2 regions of the Planctobacterium sp. AWH2_060 genome follow, and region 2 is predicted to be linked to the other one. Evidence: riboswitches for the same ligand, from Rfam matches in the RefSeq annotation. Region 2 holds a riboswitch; the other holds the start of a gene.
The links. Region 2 has a riboswitch for thiamine pyrophosphate ahead of ACXAD8_RS00090 (TonB-dependent receptor). Riboswitches for the same ligand answer to the same signal wherever they lie in the genome.

Region 1 (5,997 bases), 3.5 Mb from region 2:
GTAAGGGATTTCTGGGGTGTTCGGGCTGTGCCGGGAATGGAAGAGGTTACCGAAACCAGCTATGCCCGCAGTTTTAATTGGCTGGGCCAAAAAGGTTATTTCAAAGCAGAAATCGAGCCTGAACGGTTTCGCTTTCGCGTAACTCTGAACATGGCGAGTTATAGTGAATTGCGGGGCGTTCTGCAAAACATCAAACGCATTCTGGATTTGGAAGCGGATCACAATTTGGTGCAACAGGCATTACTCAATACCGGTTTAACTGAGCAGCAGTTAACTGTTGGCATACGTATTCCGGGAGTCTGGTCTTTGTTTGAAGCGGGATGCCGGGCAGTGTTAGGGCAACAGGTGTCGGTTAAAGCCGCAGTAAATAAAGTGGCACAGCTCACTGAAGAGTTAGGCGAGCCTGTCAGGCCTGAGGCTGGCTCGGAAGGCGTCGCTGTTAACCGCTTGTTTCCTACGCCGGAAGCAGTGGCCAACAGTGACCTGGAATTTTTCAGGATGCCGCAAGCCAGAAAAAATGCCTTAAAAGCGCTGGCGAAATTTATTCATGAGCAAGGTGAGCATACCTCGCCCGATGAATGGTTACAGATTAAAGGGATTGGGCCCTGGACTATTGCCTACGCCAAAATGCGTGGGCTGTCTGAGCCAGATATCTGGCTGGGTACCGATTTGGTAATAAAACATCAGATTAAACAGTATTCCCTGAATACCGATGCCGCTGCTCCCTGGCGCAGTTATCTCACTTTCCAGTTATGGGACAAAGCATAATGAACAGCAAAACTAACCGCATTTATGATTATCTGAAGACGCCATTGGGATGGCTGGAGATCGCTGCAAGCGATGGGAAATTGCGCCATATTCTGTTTGTGCAGGAACCCGAGCATGGGGCATCGTCAGAGACGGTATTAACAGAAGCAAAACAACAGCTTGAGCAGTACTTTGCCGGTGAGCGCAGCGTATTTGATTTGCCACTGGCCCCCGAGGGCACCGATTTTCAGAGCAAGGTTTGGCAGGCGCTGTTAACCGTGCCATATGGCGAAACCTGTAGTTATCTGGATATCGCGCAACAACTGGGTGACAGCAAAGCGGTTCGGGCTGTGGGAGCGGCCAATGGTAAAAATCCGCTGAGTATTGTGGTGCCTTGTCATCGGGTTATCGGTAAAAACGGTAAATTGACCGGTTATGCAGGGGGATTGTCCAGAAAAGCATGGTTGCTACAACTAGAATCAGGGCAAAATAGCGCGAAGCAACCCTCTTTCTGGGATGAGTAACAGGACAGTAATATGCAGGCTAAATCTTATCTGGAGCTTTTGATCCTCGGCGCGCTGTGGGGCGCGTCATTTTTGTTTATGCGCACAGCATCGCCAGAGTTTGGTGCCTTTTCTTTGATCCTGTTTCGGGCTTCGATTGCGGCTGTGTTTTTACTGGTGCTGATGGCCTTTATTCGCCGTCATGAAATGCAGCAAATTCGCACTCATTGGCGACATTTGGTGGTGCTGGGATTAACCAATACCGCCATGCCTTTTACCTTATTCGCCTGGGCCACACTGTCGCTGGAAGCCGGGCTAACCGCTACCCTGAATTCCACCGCGCCCATGTTCGGTGCGCTGGTGGCCTGGCTGTGGCTAAAAGACAAAATAGCGCCAGCCACCATCTTTGGTTTAGTGGTGGGCTTCACTGGGGTGTTCATCCTGATGTCAGAAAAGATTTCCGATGACGCTATGTTGCTGCTGCCCATTATGGGGGCCTTGTTTGCTTCCACTTGCTATGGCTTTGCCGCTTGCTATTCCAAGCTCTATGCAGCGGGAATGAAACCGCTGGCGGTGGCTACCGGCAGTCAGGTTTATGCCTCTTTGATGTTGATTGTACCTGGCGTCATCACTTGGCCAGATGTGATGCCGTCAGTCAGCGCCTGGCGGGATGTGATTTGCCTGGGCATCGCCTGTACCGGCGTAGCCTATATTCTGTATTTTCGTATTTTATCCCGCGAGGGAGTCAGCAAAGCTCTATCGGTAACCTATCTGGTGCCGCTGTTTGCCTTTATTTGGGGCTGGTGGTTTATCGATGAGCAGGTTACCCAAACTATTTTGCTGGGGGCAGCGACCATTTTATTGGGTGTGGCGCTCACCACCGGCATGCTTAAGTTGCCGTCGAAGCTCTGGCTGGCAAAGCCGGAAACTAAATAAGTGATAGCGCTTAAGCAGAACTTCTTAAAATCCATATTGACACAGCGCTTAGCGCTAAAGTAAGTTAAAAGGGAAATTTATACTTCTTGTCGGAGTGCCGGATTTTTCAGTGATGGGTGAAGCCCACAATTGAAAAATTTTGGCTGAGATCGCAGTTGCGGGATCCGTGAACCTGACCAAGTTAATACTTGCGTAGGAAACAAGAAAGCAAGCCTCAAAATCCAGGAATAATCCAATTCAGGTACTTTCCGGGACGGTTGTGGCGGCTTCCTGTCCAGCTTCTTCTTATTTCTGACAAGACCGATTTAACACAAAGAGGTCTTATCATGACAACCAATACAAAAAATGCTCGCCAGCGCCGCGCTGAAGCCGAAGAGTTTATTCAACAATTGCGCGGCTATGATTATCCCAATTCCAAAAAGATTTATGTAACTGGCTCGCAACCCGATGTGCGCGTGGGCATGCGGGAAATTCAACTGGCCGACAGTCTTATCGGTGGTAGCGAAGAAAATCCACAATATGAGCCGAATGCACCAGTACGGGTTTACGATACCTCCGGTGCCTACGGTGAACCTGACGCTGAAATTGATGTGCGCCTCGGCTTGCCAAGGCTCAGGGAAGCCTGGATTGCCCAGCGACAGGACTGCGAAACGTTACCTGCACCCAGCGCCGGATTTTCTCAGCAAAGGCTGGCGGATGAAGGATTGGATCACATTCGTTTTGAGCATTTACCCGCTATTCGCAGAGCCAAACCCGGAGCCAATGTCACCCAAATGCACTATGCCAGAAAGGGCATCATTACCCCGGAAATGGAATACGTAGCGATTCGGGAGAACATGGGCAGAACCAAACTGGCCGATGAGATACGCGCTGCGCAACAAAAAGGCGAGTCTTTTGGAGCCAGTATTCCCGAACAAATCACCCCGGAATTTGTGCGTCAGGAAATCGCCCGCGGAAGGGCAGTACTGCCCTGTAATATCAACCATCCGGAAAGCGAGCCTATGATCATAGGTCGCAACTTTCTGGTAAAGGTGAATGCCAATATTGGAAATTCCTCGGTGACCTCTTCCATTGAAGAAGAAGTGGAAAAGCTGGTGTGGTCCACTCGTTGGGGCGCAGATACCGTGATGGATTTGTCCACCGGTCGTTATATCCACGAAACCCGCGAGTGGATTATTCGCAACAGTCCTGTGCCTATCGGCACAGTTCCCCTGTATCAGGCGCTGGAAAAAGTGAATGGAGTGGCTGAAGACCTCACCTGGGAAATCTATCGCGATACCCTGATTGAGCAGGCAGAGCAAGGCGTTGATTACTTTACAATTCACGCCGGTGTTTTGTTGCGCTATGTGCCTTTAACAGCGAAACGGGTGACGGGCATTGTTTCTCGTGGCGGCTCTATTATGGCGAAGTGGTGCCTGGCCCATCACAAAGAAAACTTTCTCTACACTCACTTTGAAGAAATCTGTCAGATCATGCAGCAGTATGACGTCAGCTTTTCCCTGGGTGATGGCTTGCGGCCTGGTTCGATTGCCGATGCCAATGACGCTGCGCAGATGGCAGAATTATCCACCTTAGGCGAACTTACTAAAATAGCCTGGCAATACGATGTGCAGACTATCGTGGAAGGGCCAGGACATGTACCCATGCAACTGATAAAGCACAACATGGATGAACAGCTCAATTTGTGTCACGAAGCGCCATTTTACACCCTTGGCCCACTGACCACCGATATTGCGCCTGGCTATGACCACATCACCTCGGCCATTGGCGCGGCGCAGATTGGTTGGTACGGCACAGCGATGTTGTGCTACGTGACACCCAAGGAGCATTTGGGGTTACCGGATAAACAGGATGTAAAAGAAGGGCTAATTACTTACAAGATAGCTGCCCATGCTGCCGATCTGGCAAAAGGCCACCCAGGTGCGCAAATTCGCGACGATGCCTTATCTAAAGCGCGTTTTGAGTTTCGCTGGCACGATCAATTTAATCTCAGTTTAGATCCGGAACGAGCACGAGAATACCACGATCAGACTCTGCCGCAGGAGTCTGGCAAGGTGGCGCATTTTTGTTCCATGTGTGGTCCCAAATTCTGCTCAATGAAGATTTCTCAGGATGTACGCGATTACGCAGCGGAGTTGGGCGATGAAGTGATTGAGATTCAGATGCTGGATATTGAGGCCGAAATGCAACAAAAATCCGCTGAATTTAAATCCTCTGGTAGTGAGCTTTATCATCCGGTGAAATAAACCATGCATATTGCAATATTAGGGTTTGGCTTGTTGGGGCGTTTGTGTGCACTGCAGCTTCTCGGGCGTGCCAGGATTACAGTGTTCAGTGCTGATGATCCGGACATGCCGCAAGGGGCAGGTGCAGTAGCGGCGGCCATGTTGGCACCATTGGCGGAAGCGGTACATTGTGCTGAGCCGCGTTTGTTGTCTTTAGGTAAAGAGTCAATGGCGCTCTGGCCGCAGCTTTTGGCCCAGTTACCTAAAGCTGTGTGGTTGCAGCAAACCGGCACTTTAGTGGTGTCTCATCATGCTGATGATGCACTGCTTGCGGAATTTCAGCAGCGCACAGGCCGCTGTCAGTCAGAACCCAATCCTTGGTTAGACAGGTTGGCGATTGCTGAGCTGGAGCCAGATCTGCCCGCTCATTTTCGACGGGCATTGTGGTTATCCGGTGAGGGGCAGTTAGACAATCGCAGTTTTTATCGTGCCAGCTTGCAGGCCTGTCAAAGAGCTGGGGTGACAATGCACTGGCAAACGCCGGTTGATTCCTTATCGGGAGCACAATGGGCAACAGAGTGGACCAAAGGACGTCTAGCGGGGCAAGAGTTTGATGCTGTGCTGGATTGTCGCGGGTTAGGTGCCCGAAATACCCTGGCTCTGACTCCCAATCCCGTATTCGGTGCAAACACAAAACAACAGGAAGCAGCGCAACGCAACCTGCGAGGCGTGCGCGGAGAGATTATTCGCGTGTCTGCCCCGGAAGTTCATCTGACCCGGCCGGTGCGTTTTATGCACCCCAAATATCCCCTGTATATTGCGCCTAAGCCTGAGCAGCAGTTCGTTATTGGTGCTACAGAAATAGACAGTCAGGATGATTCCCCCATTAGCTTGCAGTCCAGTATGGAGTTGTTATCCGCTGCCTATGCTTTGCATCCGGGGTTTGCCGAAGCTCGTATACACAGTGCCCGCACAGGTTTGCGACCGGCGTTTGCACATCATTTACCGACCATCTATCGTCATGAACGTTATGTGAGTGTCAATGGCCTTTATCGTCATGGTTACTTACTTGGCCCTTTGTTTAGCCAGGCAGTCTCAGCCATGGTACTCAAGCGGCCCGTGCCGCATTCCGTGGTGCCTTTTATCACTGACAGCAATAAGGAAGACAGATGCGAATCCGATTTAATGGTGAATTAACCGAAACCGATACTCAATGTCTGGCGGAGTTTTTGTCCACCGTGGTGGATAGCCGCCTGGCTTTTGCAGTGTCGGTTAATGGTGATTTTGTGCCTAAACAGGCCTATCAGCACACCAGTTTGAAAGAAGGGGATCAACTCGATGTGCTGTCACCGATGCAAGGGGGATAACAATGCTAAACGGCCATAATGACATCATCGAAAATAAGTCTGAACCAGCAGAAATGCCTTTTCCACTATCGCTATTTACGGACAGTCGTTTGTTGCTGGGAACAGCACAATATCCCTCTCCGACCTTGATGCAGCAGGCAATCGCAAAGGCACAGCCCGCTATGGTGACTGTGTCGTTGCGCCGTCAGGGCAGTATTGAGGGCGGCGCGGAGTTTTGGC
Region 2 (5,997 bases):
CCGCTGAATCAAATGGGAGGCATGTAAGTCATTGTGACAAAAGCACAACTCGTTGTGCTCTTCAAAAAGTGCCAATAACTCCCTGATTTTACCTGCGTAATCAAAATTATCGAGATTCCCCAACTCCATGTAGCGCTGCCATTCAGCCTTTAAATCGAGGGACTCGCAATCGACTTTTAACGCGTGAATTTGTGCCATGGCCTCAGCAAGCTTTTGACCATCGACGAAATCGTGATTGGGTTTTTCTCGCTGCTCCCCCACCCACTCTTCCAGCCAAAAGGACTCGCAATCTGACAATGCTTCAGGTTTTGGTGCCAGATTTTGTGCAGCTATTTGGCGTTGCAGAAAGAATTGTTTCGGTCTGGAAACCACCTGCAATTGGTTGGTTTGAAATACTTTAAGGAACCATGTTTGCTGCGTATCTACACGGTAGTGCAGATTGGTACCATGGGAAGCGTAAGGAACTAATTGGAATTTGCTGGTATTGAGGGCATTTTCCAGAAATTTTGTAATAGCAGAAACTGACATTAACTTGTCACTGCACGCTCATCAATTTGACGGTAAGAACGCCAGTTAAAGAATCCCCATACAGAAATGATTGCAACGCCAAGGTACATGATGGAGGTTTGCCATAATTGTTCGTCATAAAAGAGTACGCCATTAGCCGCATTCAGTGCTATCCAGTATAACCAGCTTTCTATCTTACGATAAATCGTCAGGATGGTGGCATAGATGCTAAATGCAATCACAATGGCTTCAATAGTGGGTTTGCCGCTCTCAAAATAAGACGGCAGCAACAAACTGATACCACAGGCAAATAGCCCTACAATAATGCTTGAGATTAACAACTTACGTTTATCTGAATAAGTAAAAACACTGATGCCATCGGGCTTTTTTTCTTCCAGCCAGTTGGACCAACCCCAAACAGACATCAACATAAATAATATATTTAACACCACCTGGCCGGGTAAGTGAGCGCCGATTAAAATGAAGGTGTAAAGAAATGAGGTGAGAAACCCCGCTGCCCAACACAAAATAAGGCCTTTGGCACTTAACACCACGTAGGTCAAAAAACAGCATATTGCCAATATTTCGGTAACGGGATGGGTGGCAATATCAATCAGCATGCTTATATTCTTATTGTTATCCGCTTAAGTGGTTTATTGTCAGAATCCGTACCCTTTGCTAATTTCGTTAGCTAACAACCCTGTCTTCTAACCGCCAGTTTAGATAACCTTTTACCGAAAACACAACATAAATTAAAAATAAAACCGTGGTCAGGAACAACTCCTGTTGAAAACACAACCAGGCAGTAAAGCTATTTATGAAAAACCAGTACAACCAATTTTCCAGTATTTTCTGGGTCAGCATATAGGTGACAAAAGCACTGTATACCGCTATGGCCACATCCAGGAACAGGATGGCTTCGGAACTGAGAAACTGTACTATCTGAAATAACAATACCGACACCCAGAACAAGCCTAACATGACTTCAATATTGCGGGTTAGGCCCCACCGTTGAACCTGATTAGGCTCGGTTTGATCCATCTTCCGCCAGGTCAACCAACCATAGACAGCCATTAGCAAGTACCAGGCATTGAGTACTGACTGAAAAAACAAACTGGTTTCCCAAAAAATCCAGGTGTAAAGCGCCGTGCTGGCCAAAGCAAATGGCCAGCACCAGAGCTGTTGTCTGGCAGCAAAATGCACATATAACAACGAGCACAGCACCGCCACAACTTCCGCAAAAGACTGCGCTATTAGCTGTTGCCAAAGCAGCTCCATCACAATTCGAGATCACTGTTTAAAAATTTACAGACAAACACCGCCTTATTGGTTTCCTGAAAGGTTTGCAGTATTTCGGATTTCAACACGGCCATAACCGCATTAAATTCCCCTGTCATTTGTGTGCTCATGGCATTGGTTTTAACCATCACCTGTTGTGCCTGAGCCAGCCGCTCTACCGTGGCTTTAATGATTTCCAGATAACCATCGGCCAATGGGTACAAACTGACTTCCACTGAAATATTCATGACGCCTCCTTAAAAACGATAATCGACTGTGACGCCCAACTGACGCCCGTTGCCAAACTGCAGATAGGGTTCCGGGGTTTCGTAAAAGTCACGCGGATCATTACTGAAACCACCAAACCCTCTGACAAATACCTCTTTGTTGAAAATGTTTTTACCCCAGATGGACAGTGTCCAGTCCTGCCAATCGCGGGTTAAATTAAAGTGCCACAAGGTATAATCGCCCGACTCCACTTCATGACCGTCAGAAAATCGATAGCTGGCTTTGCCATCCGCTTCTACCGTTAAACGCCAGTGTTCAGCAAAGTCCAGATTAAAGCCTATATTATACATATAGCTAGGAGATTGCGCCTGGTCCTGCTCATCGATGTATTCACCTTTCGCGTTGGTATACCCTTCAAAACTGGCATCCAGAAGTCCCAAGTTCGAGAAAATCTCAAAATTTTCCGTCAATTGGTAGTAACTTTCAACTTCCAGACCGAAGTTCTTACCAATATCGGCATTAGCAATAACATCAACAAAGCTCACCGCATTGTTGTCGGTGTTGGGTTCAACTACAAAGTCACTAATTTGGGTGTTTTCTCGTTCCATGTAGAAGAGTGAAAAGCCCACATATGCGGCATCATCAAAGTATTGCTTGGCACCGAACTCATAGTTCCAGGTGTATTCACCTTCGAAGTAGATATCTTCCTGAGGCACCCGAGGGTCGGTATTAAAACCGCCTAACTTGTAGCCGCGATTAACACTGATGTAGGACATTACATCTTTAGTTAACTGGTAATCCAGTACAGCGCGTCCACCTACAAAGGTATCGTCTTTGCTATCGACAAAACCGGCGTTATCACTGTAATCAATGCTGGCCTCTTCAAGTCTTAAACCCAGGGTCAGGGTTAACTTGTCAGTCAACTGAGGGTAAATTTCACCATAGATAGCTTTGTTATCCAAAGCATAATCACTGCTGAAGTCAGTGTCCGCATAAGTATATTCTCTTAGCAAATCCTCATCAGTAGACTTGAAGTAAAGGCCCACTACCCAATCGGTTTCAATACCAGAGAAATTTAAAGGCTCTGCGGACATCAGTCTCAAATCCAGACTATCGGTGTCGCGCTCTCTGAAGTAATGATCGGTAGATGAATATTCCCAGGGATGAAAACCAACATAGGTCCAGTCTTCATCATAGCCGTAGTCTAAATCAGAGTCGCTGGTAGCCAATGTTGTTTCCAGAGTCACCTTGTCCATTTTCCATTGCAGTTTAGTGCTGAATGCCACGGTTTCCTGTCGATCAAACCCAGGTTCATCCGAAATCGTGGTGCGAATGTTATCCAAAGAAAAGGCATCATAGCCATTGTCTACATCGTAATAATGCAGCGCGAAATCAAGGGTAATATCGTCGGTTGGCAAATAGCGCACTTTCAGGCGTGAAGAAAACTCATCAACATTATCGGTGTCGTCGCGATCCAGATAATCATTGCGTATGTAACCATCGCTGACGTAATGCTGCACTGCGGCGCGATATTGCCACTGCTCGTTAATAGCGTTGCCATAAGCAGCAGCCAGATTGTAGCTGTCTTTTTGCGCTACCGAGACACTGGCTTTGCCGCTCTCGATTCCATCCGGGTCGAAGGTTTTTAACTTGATGACGCCCGCCAGTGAAGAAGAGCCGAAAGCAGTACCCTGAGGGCCTTTTAGCACTTCCACCTGTTCAACATCAAATAAAGTTGCAATCGCCATAGTGCCTGAAAAGTCCAGATCATCTACGAAAAAACCTACCGATGGATTATAGGGTTCAGTGAATTGGCTGCGCTCACCAATACCGCGAATTTGCACAAAACGGGCTCTACCGGCACCACTATTAAAATTCACGTTTGGTGCACTGTCTAACATCTCACTTAAAAACTGCGCCTGACGTTGTTCAATATCTTGCGCAGATAAAATGCTGGTACTGGCTGGAAGTTCGTTTTCAGATAATCCGCGAAAGTCAGAGGTAATAACAATATGTTCAATAGATTTGGATAAGAGGTCAGCGTCCTGTGCCCAGGCTGAAGGCCCTGTCGATGCGGCAACGGCTAAACTGACTAATGACGTTTTAAAAAATGTATTCACGGTAGGATCTCTTCCTGTTTAAACATGAAAAGATCCGGCATTTCGGCTATATGATGAGAAACAATATATGTTGTACCATCCCTACGCCGGTATTATCCGGATCAGGTCTGGGGTTTTGATTTGCAAGCAAATCAATCTCAGCGCTTTTTTGCACCCCCTGGCTGCACAAAAATGATCAGAATTTGTACTCTGCATCATAATTTGCAAGCGCATGGTAACACTGAATCAGTGGGATACCAGCCATTTTTTTATGAAGCTAATTTATGATGCCGAACTCATGGGCAATTTTCATACCTATTTTATTTAAAATCTCCTTATTTATTGAATTTTGCAGCATTTTTTTGCTAAAAGATGAACTGTTAGCCTAAAAATGGACTTTACAGCGTCGATACATAACTGAGCTATTAGGCGAAAAAGCCAGAAAATGCTCTTTTCGCCCAAGAGCTACACACCTCTCCGTGTACCTTATACATGTGAACAGGGAGAGTTCAAATCTGATGAAATCGAGGAAATATAGATGAAAATGTTGAGTACAAAAACAGCAATATCATGCTTGGTGTTAGCTTCTTTGGTAGGAAGTGTGAATGCTCAGGAAACAGCAAACTCTACTGCTTCAGTAACCATTCAAAACTCATTTACTTTAGCAGAATCGCAAGCGCTTAACTTCGGTACTATTACGGTACAGGGTGAACAGGATACTGATGCAACATTAGATGGTACCGTTCAGGCACAGGTGACTGTTTTTGCAAACGGCAGTACACCTACTTCAGGCTCTACGGGTACGACTGATACTGACGCCGGTGATAGAGATGCTTCAGCAACTATCATCACAGCGGGTCAGCCTGCTATCTTTGATATCTCTGGTGCAGCGGCCTTTACAACATTAACCATCTCTGTTCCAGCCGATGATTCAGTGACACTTTCGGCGCCTTCAGCACCACCTTCAAACGGCACATTCACCATTACTGGCGCGGATCTCTACGATAACGCCAATGGTACAGACATTACTGTATCTTCTGATGCTGGCACCATAACTACTGATGCCGGCGGTGCGGCTCAGTTTGCCTTTGGAGCAATACTAAACACTGAAGATGCAACGGGTGCAAATACCACTTCGTACATCGATGAAACGTATACCGGCAGTTATGCTATTACGGTTTCATACTAAGTGATTCGGGTGCGAGACCAGTTCTCGCACCTTATCCAGCCCGAATTCACTTGTGACCGACCAGAGCACGATTATGTAGAACAAGTATCGTCAAGCTAAGGTCAACACGCTCTAATTATTAAAAATATAATTATCAATTAATTAGCGAGTCATTGAGTCACCTTTTAATGCGTACCCTGATAATGTTCGGCTTAACATTTTGCATCACCAATGCAGTTGCTTCAGAGCAGAAGCAAGAGCCAGGCTTCTATCAATCACAAAAATTTCGCACCCTGGTAAACAACATTCAGACTAAATATGACGCCATGGTTACTGTGCAGCTGAGGGATGACACAACCGGCAATGAACGATTTGTCGAGGGAGAAGAACTCTTTGTCACTACGCAAATTGGTGATTACCTGTTTGGGGAAATGTTCGCCAAAAAGAATAGTTCCAATGTCAGGTTTGCATTAAGCAGTTTTGTTGAAATTTTAGACTTCCCGATTGAAATTCAGAACAAGCCTTTCAAAGCTGAAGGATGGTATGTCGCTGAAAACAATCACTTTGCCCTGTCCCGGGCGGATCAAAACGAGTTATGGGTCACCATTAATGAAGAAACTTACCTGGTTCCTGATGACGCCTACGAGTTAACTGAAGACGAAATTTACATTGACGCCGACACCCTTTCAGTGTGGTTTGAAATCAAGATGAGTTTTG

Region 1: another riboswitch for thiamine pyrophosphate. It lies ahead of thiC (phosphomethylpyrimidine synthase ThiC); the one in region 2 lies ahead of ACXAD8_RS00090 (TonB-dependent receptor).

Annotation. Positions count from the first base shown of each region.
Region 1 covers NZ_JBSWTG010000001.1:3,494,495-3,500,491, reverse strand. The annotation lists gene ACXAD8_RS14910 (Ada metal-binding domain-containing protein) at 1-768, shown strand, start outside; gene ACXAD8_RS14905 (methylated-DNA--[protein]-cysteine S-methyltransferase) at 768-1,271, shown strand; gene ACXAD8_RS14900 (DMT family transporter) at 1,284-2,186, shown strand; TPP riboswitch at 2,267-2,402, shown strand; gene thiC (phosphomethylpyrimidine synthase ThiC) at 2,513-4,432, shown strand; gene ACXAD8_RS14890 (FAD-dependent oxidoreductase) at 4,436-5,608, shown strand; gene thiS (sulfur carrier protein ThiS) at 5,581-5,778, shown strand; gene ACXAD8_RS14880 (thiazole synthase) at 5,832-5,997, shown strand, end outside.
Region 2 covers NZ_JBSWTG010000001.1:20,097-26,093, reverse strand. The annotation lists gene ACXAD8_RS00110 (phosphotransferase) at 1-528, opposite strand, end outside; gene pnuC (nicotinamide riboside transporter PnuC) at 528-1,127, opposite strand; gene pnuC (nicotinamide riboside transporter PnuC) at 1,195-1,785, opposite strand; gene ACXAD8_RS00095 (YkoF family thiamine/hydroxymethylpyrimidine-binding protein) at 1,785-2,033, opposite strand; gene ACXAD8_RS00090 (TonB-dependent receptor) at 2,043-4,133, opposite strand; TPP riboswitch at 4,195-4,301, opposite strand; gene ACXAD8_RS00085 (hypothetical protein) at 4,651-5,301, shown strand; gene ACXAD8_RS00080 (hypothetical protein) at 5,469-5,997, shown strand, end outside.